3 regions of the Selenomonas sp. oral taxon 138 str. F0429 genome follow, and region 2 is predicted to be linked to each of the others. Evidence: riboswitches for the same ligand, from Rfam matches in the RefSeq annotation. Region 2 holds a riboswitch; each other region holds the start of a gene.
The links. A riboswitch is a leader RNA that binds a small molecule or an ion and turns the genes downstream of it on or off. The one in region 2 is predicted to bind molybdenum cofactor.

Region 1: another riboswitch for molybdenum cofactor. It lies ahead of HMPREF9163_RS12280 (TonB-dependent receptor); the one in region 2 lies ahead of modA (molybdate ABC transporter substrate-binding protein).
Region 3: another riboswitch for molybdenum cofactor. It lies ahead of HMPREF9163_RS06165 (iron ABC transporter permease); the one in region 2 lies ahead of modA (molybdate ABC transporter substrate-binding protein).

The regions. Positions count from the first base shown of each region.
Region 1 is NZ_KB290929.1:26,439-28,634, forward strand. It holds gene tgt (tRNA guanosine(34) transglycosylase Tgt) at 1-833, opposite strand, end outside; molybdenum cofactor riboswitch at 997-1,148, shown strand; gene HMPREF9163_RS12280 (TonB-dependent receptor) at 1,237-2,037, shown strand; gene HMPREF9163_RS12285 (TonB-dependent receptor) at 2,051-2,196, shown strand, end outside.
Region 2 is NZ_KB290930.1:161,041-163,236, forward strand. It holds gene HMPREF9163_RS02290 (molybdopterin-binding protein) at 1-27, opposite strand, end outside; gene moaC (cyclic pyranopterin monophosphate synthase MoaC) at 333-815, shown strand; molybdenum cofactor riboswitch at 835-971, shown strand; gene modA (molybdate ABC transporter substrate-binding protein) at 965-1,768, shown strand; gene modB (molybdate ABC transporter permease subunit) at 1,768-2,196, shown strand, end outside.
Region 3 is NZ_KB290939.1:235,904-238,099, forward strand. It holds gene HMPREF9163_RS06160 (transmembrane domain-containing protein) at 1-587, opposite strand, end outside; molybdenum cofactor riboswitch at 742-900, shown strand; gene HMPREF9163_RS06165 (iron ABC transporter permease) at 991-1,995, shown strand; gene HMPREF9163_RS06170 (ABC transporter ATP-binding protein) at 1,995-2,196, shown strand, end outside.

The sequences.
Region 1 (2,196 bases), on a different contig from region 2:
TTGCGCGCCACACGGGTCGGGAAAACGCAGTCGAACATATCGATTCCATGCCGTACGCCCGTGAGAAGATAGTCCGGCGTGCCGACACCCATGAGGTAGCGCGGCTTGTGCTCCGGCAGGAGCTCCACCGTGTAGGAGAGGATCTCCTCCATCAGCTCGTGCGGCTCGCCGACACTCAGACCTCCGATGGCATAGCCCGGCAGTTCAAGTGCCGTTACCTCAGCGGCGTGCCACGCACGCAAGTCGCGGTACATACCGCCCTGCACAATGCCAAAAAGCCCCTGTCCCTCTGCATCCGCCATTGCGTCACGGCAGCGCACGAGCCACCGCTGCGTGCGCTCCGTCGATGCCTTTGCATAGGTGTGGTCGGCAGGATACGGGATACACTCGTCGAACGCCATGACAATATCCGAGCCGAGTGCTTTCTGCACCTCCATCGATACCTCGGGCGACAGAAACTTCTTCGAGCCGTCGATGTGCGAGCGAAATGTCGCGCCCTCCTCCGTGATCTTGCGGAGATCGCCAAGGCTGAACACCTGAAAGCCGCCGCTGTCCGTGAGGATTGCACCGTCCCAGTGCATGAACCGATGCAGCCCGCCCGCCTCGCGCACGAGCTCCATGCCGGGGCGGAGAAAAAGATGATAGGTGTTGCTGAGGATGATGCCCGCACCAAGCTCACGCAGTTCGTCAGGCGATACGCCCTTGACCGTCGCCTGCGTGCCCACGGGCATGAAGATGGGCGTCGGAAAGCTCCCGTGCGGCGTGTGAATCACGCCCGCACGTGCGCCCGTCGTCTCGTCTTTGCGAATCAGCTCATATGTTATCGCTGCCACTCATGCCCTCCCATCTCAAAACACCCTGTATCATAACACAAAAGCGAGAGATTTTCAAAACACAAATCCATGGGAATCGCTGATAAGATGAAGTTCATTGATTTCAATCGAAAATAAGGATTGACAGTATTACATACAATTTGATAGAATTAATCCGCAATTAAATAAATTTGTTTTCCGAGCAAAAATATCTAAGGGCAGTTTGCCTATGATATTTCGCCTGAGCAAGCGTTCTTTTGAACACTTCTGCTCACAGGGTTGTCAAAGAAATGCGACAGCCTTCCCGTATCGAAAAGGAAAACGACAGGAACGGACTGCTTCTTTGTCATGCAGGGACTGTTTGTCGTGCGCTTCGTACGGGAAACAGTCTATTTTTGTGTGATGAAGAAAAGGAGAGGTATTCATGAAGCGAACACGGAAGTACCAAACCGCCCTCGTGGCAGCCGTCATGGCAGGATTTGCATTTCTGCCGCAGGCATACGCCGCCGACACGGAATATGAGACTGACACGGTCAAAGTCGAGGCAGAGGGCGTTGACAAGTACCTTGTGACAACGAACACGATCACGGAGCAGGAGATCAAGGAGCGCGGCTATCGCGACCTTGCCGACATCCTCTCGCAGATCCCGGGGCTTTATATGGCGCCTGCCGACAAGAACAGCAAGATGGTGCGCATCCGTGGCGCGGAGGTCGGGCAGACGAAAGTCTATATTGACGGCATCCCTGCGTTTCCTCTCAACGGTATTGCTACGAATGCAGCGGCTGATCTTTCGACGATTCCGGCAGACAGCATTGCAAAGGTCGAGATCATCAAGGGACCGGGACCCGTACAGTATGGCACAGACTACAAGGGCGGCGTCATCCTCATAACAACGAAGGACGGTAAGGGTGCAGGGAAATTCCATCTGAGTATCGCCGGTGGCTCCCATCATACCTATGATACACGCATCGGATATAGCGGCAGCGACAAGAATATCAGCTATGCACTGAATGCATCAAAGCGTCATACGGGCGGCTATCTGCCGAATGCGGAAAACGACAAGCTGTACTTTGACGGTAAGATTAAGTTCAAAACGAGTGACAAGTCCTCTCTCATATTGAGCGGATATTACTCCGATATGGACAAGCGAGATCTCCAACGGTATCGATCCACAAACGGGAAAAACACTGACTGCAGATATCAACTGGTCAATCAATGTCGATGATCTTTCAGATGCTATGCAGAAGTCATATAGAAAGAAGAACAAAACGAACAACTGGCATTACAAGGGGTTCAAACAGAGCAACACTGCACTCCAGTACGAAAGCCGTCCCAATGATCGGTGGCAGTATGATGTGAAATACTATCATCTGATTGATGAGAA
Region 2 (2,196 bases):
GGCATCCTGAACACGAACCTCCCTCATCGCTTTTCTCCCCGCTCCATCGGTATGTATTTACGAAAACATACTGTATACAATACACATTTGTGATCAAACTCGAACGGTCTTCGCGACAAACTAATCTCTACTTAAAAACCATTCTCATTTATATATTCTTCTTATTGATTATAACACATAAAATAAATTTTCTCTATGATTTTTCGTAAATGAGAAAGGTTTTTTGCGCCCTTTGTCCCTCTTTTCTGTAACAGAAGATTGCGCGCAAACGATTGATTTTCAATGCGAGTTACGCTATGATTAAAACATTCGGTCAGAAAGGAGGAATACACATGCCGAACGCAGGACTGACGCACTTCGATGAGGGCGGCGCCGCGATCATGGTGGATGTCAGCGGCAAGGAGAAGTCGCACCGCGAGGCGATTGCAAGCGGACGCATCTATGTGAGCGATGCGGTCTATGCCGCCATCGAGGGAGGCACTGCGGCGAAGGGTGATGTACTCGGCGTTGCACGCATCGCAGGGATCATGGCGGCAAAGCGCACGTCGGACACCATCCCGCTCTGCCACCCGCTGCCGCTCGCCAAATGCACGCTCGACTTCGCGCTTGAGGAGATTCCGCGCCGCGCCGTACGTGCGACTGCGACTGTAAAGGTCACAGGCGAGACGGGGGTCGAGATGGAGGCACTGCACGCTGTGAGCGTTGCACTCCTCACAATCTACGATATGTGCAAGGCAATTGACAAGCGCATGGAGATCGGAGACATTCATCTCGAGCGCAAGTCCGGCGGCAAGAGCGGCACATTTGTCCGCTGATTCGGGGAAAGGTCAGCTTTTCCAACACACACTCCGAGCAAGGATTATCTAAGGCAAATTTGCTACGATGCCTTGCCTGACGGATTCCGTCACGGGGTACGACTTGGAAACGGTCGTGCCTACTCTATTTCGTAAAGGAGAATACAATCATGAAACTCAGGAACTTACTTACGGCGGGTCTCACCGCCATGGCACTCTTTACCGCCGGCTGCGTTGGCGGCGGCGACAGTGCGAACAAGATGGACACGCCGAAGGAGGGTCCCGTCGAGTTGCAGGTCTCTGCGGCAGCGAGCCTCACGGACGCGATGAAGGAACTCAGCGGCATGTATGAGAAGGAGCACGGAAATACGAAGCTCGTCTTCAACTTCGGCAGCAGCGGTGCGCTTCAGCAGGCGATTGAGAACGGCGGAGCTGCCGATGTCTTCGTCTCTGCCGCACAGAAGCAGATGAATGCGCTCGATGAGAAGAAGCTGCTTGCAGACGGCACGCGCGTCGATCTCCTCATCAACGACGTGGTTCTCATCACGGCGAAGGACAGCAAGCTGAACCTGCCCGACTTCAAGGCAGTGCTTGACCCGCAGGTCGCACACATCGCACTCGGTGAGCCGAAGGGCGTGCCCGTCGGACAGTACAGTGAGGAAGTCTTTACGAAGCTCGGCATCCTCGACGATGTGAAGGCACGCGCCGTCTACGGCTCGGATGTCCGTCAGGTGCTCGCGTGGGTCGAGACGGGCGATGCGGACTGTGGCGTCGTCTACGCGACGGACGCAGCTGTCTCGGACAAGGTGAAGGTCACCGCCGTTGCCCCTGCCGATACGCACAAGCCCATCGTCTACCCCGCTGCCGTCCTCAAGGATGCGAAGAACATGAAGGAGGCAAAGGACTTCCTCGCGTTCCTTCAGACCGATGCCGCAAAGAAAGTCTTTGAGAAATACGGCTTCAAAGTGAAGTAATGGCAGACGAAACACTATCCCCACTCATCATCTCACTGGAGGTTGCGGGTCTTGCGACGGTCATCACCTTCTTCGTCGGCATCGCTCTTGCCTATGGTGTCCTGCAGATCCGTAGCCGCCTCGCGGGCACGATCGCCGACGCCGTGATTACCCTGCCGCTCGTCCTGCCGCCGACCGTCGTCGGATTCTTCCTCCTCTACTTTCTCGGGAAGCGCAGTGCCATCGGGAGCGCCCTGCTCTCCATCGACCTGCCGCTCGTCTTTACCTGGCGTGCGGCGGTCATCGCAGCGGTCATCGTGAGCCTCCCGCTCATGTACCGCACGGCACGCGGCACATTCGAGGCGATCGACCGCAATATGGTCCATGCGGCACAGACCCTCAGCGTCAGCAACTGGCGCATCTTCTGGCGTATCATTCTGCCGAATGCA
Region 3 (2,196 bases), on a different contig from region 2:
AGACGGAACGCGACCTCGATCTTCGACGACTCGCCCGTGACGAGGGTCTTGCCGAGGTTCCATGTGAGCTGCTTGCCATCGTTCTCCGAGCGGTCAGCGTTCGAGCTCGTGGGCGCGACGGGCAGGTTCATCTGATAGGTGAACGTGATGTTGCTTGCAAATGCACCCGCGCCGCCGCCGTTCTGGCTGCCCTCAAAGAGCAGGTCGAAGTTGTAGTCCGTGTAGAACAGGCTCTTGTTCGCGGTGATGCCTGTGTTCTTGCCCTCGTTCGCCTTGAAGAAGTCATTTTCCGAGAGCTTGTCGATCGTGGCGTAGTGCTCCGTAATCTCGTAGCCCGACATGTTCTCCTTCGTCACGGGGGTGACCTGCGCGTCAGGATTCTTCGCTGTCGTCGCCGCCTTGCTCTGCTCGACAATTTCGGCGAGCATGGGCACGCTGACGAGTGTCGTCTTGAGGTCAGCGCTGCCGTCCTCGTTGATGACGACGTTCACATCGCCGCTGAAACAGCCGCTCGTGAGTGCGAGTACGCCGAACATCGTTGCCGCGAGGACGGTGCGCATCGAGCGTGTGCATCGTGTCAGAAACATAAGATACCTCCTATAAATTCAAATGATACCGATTCCATTATATTTTACATGAGCACGCCGGCTTTTGCAAGACGGACGATTGGCAGGGGCAATGTCGTGATTTTTTTCATTGTATTATTTTGTGTCTCATGCTATACTCATAAAAAATATATATTATTTTTATGTTTTTCGAGCTGCCGTACCTGTGGCATATGCTATGGTGCGTCAGCCTGACTGCGGCTCTGGGATTGCGGTCACGGGGGAAGGTATGGAAACGTCCTTCCCTGCCCGCAGACATTTGTCTGCATTGCAAAGGAAAACCGGCAGGGGGACTGCGCTCTTTTTGTGCGCTGTAATTGCTCGCTGGATTTTTCCGGCGGGCATTTTTTGTTGGGAAATTCTGGATTTGCGGGAAAGGCGTTTTATGGGGCAGTATGCACGTATGATGACGGCGGGAAGTATACTTGCCGTGCTGTTTTTCATTCTCTCACTTTCGGTCGGGCGGTTCTATGTCCCGTTCGATCAGGTGGCAGCGATTCTTGCATCGAAGTTTATTGAAATCCCTGTCACATGGGATGCGTCGATGTATAACGTCGTCATGGTGATCCGTCTGCCGCGCGTGCTCGGGGACATTCTCGTCGGCGTTGCGCTCGCGGTGTCGGGTGCGGCGTATCAGGGAGTCTTCCGCAACGATCTCGTCTCGCCGGATCTGCTCGGTGTCTCGCAGGGCGCGAGCGTGGGCGCGTGCCTTGGGATTCTCGCGCATCTGACGCTCGGCGGCACGGCGGTCGCGGCATTCCTCGGCGGCATCGCGGCGGTGACGATGACACTCATGCTGCCGAAGCTCGTGCAGAGCCGCTCGCGCATCGTGCTCGTCCTCTGTGGCATCATTGTGTCGGGCTTTATGGCGGCGGTGATCGGTCTGCTGAAGTACCTCGCCGACCCCGATACGGAGCTGGCGGATATTGTCTACTGGCAGCTCGGCAGCCTTGCAAAGGTGTCGTGGGACAATCTGCTCTACGTCACGCCGATCATCGTCTTCACGCTCGCGGGGCTGCTTGCGATGCGCTGGCGTATGAATGTGCTTTCGCTCTCGGATCAGGAGGCGGCGAGCCTCGGCGTGAATGTGCAGCGCGAGCGTCTTGCCGTGATTGCACTCGCGACCCTGCTGACAGCATCGGCGGTGTGCCTGAGCGGAACGATTGGCTGGATCGGTCTCATCCTGCCGCATCTGGCGCGAATGCTGGTCGGCGGCAATCACGCACATCTCCTGCCCGCAACGGCGGTACTCGCCGCGTCCTTCCTGATGCTCGCCGATCTCCTCGCACGCACGCTGACCTCGGCAGAGGTGCCGCTCGGGATTCTCTGCGGTTTTGTCGGCACACCGTTCTTTGCGTGGATTCTCTATCGCCAGCGGAGGTATTTCTGATGGAGCGCGCAATGCTTTGGCTCGACGACGGTTCGTTTCGCTACCGTGCGGACGCGCCGTACATCTTCGAGCATATCTCGTTTTCGATCAAGGGCGGTGAGGTGCTCGCGCTCCTCGGGCGCAACGGTGTCGGCAAGTCAACGCTCCTCGCGTGCCTGATGGGATTTCAGGAGCTGACGCAGGGACGCATCTATACGAACG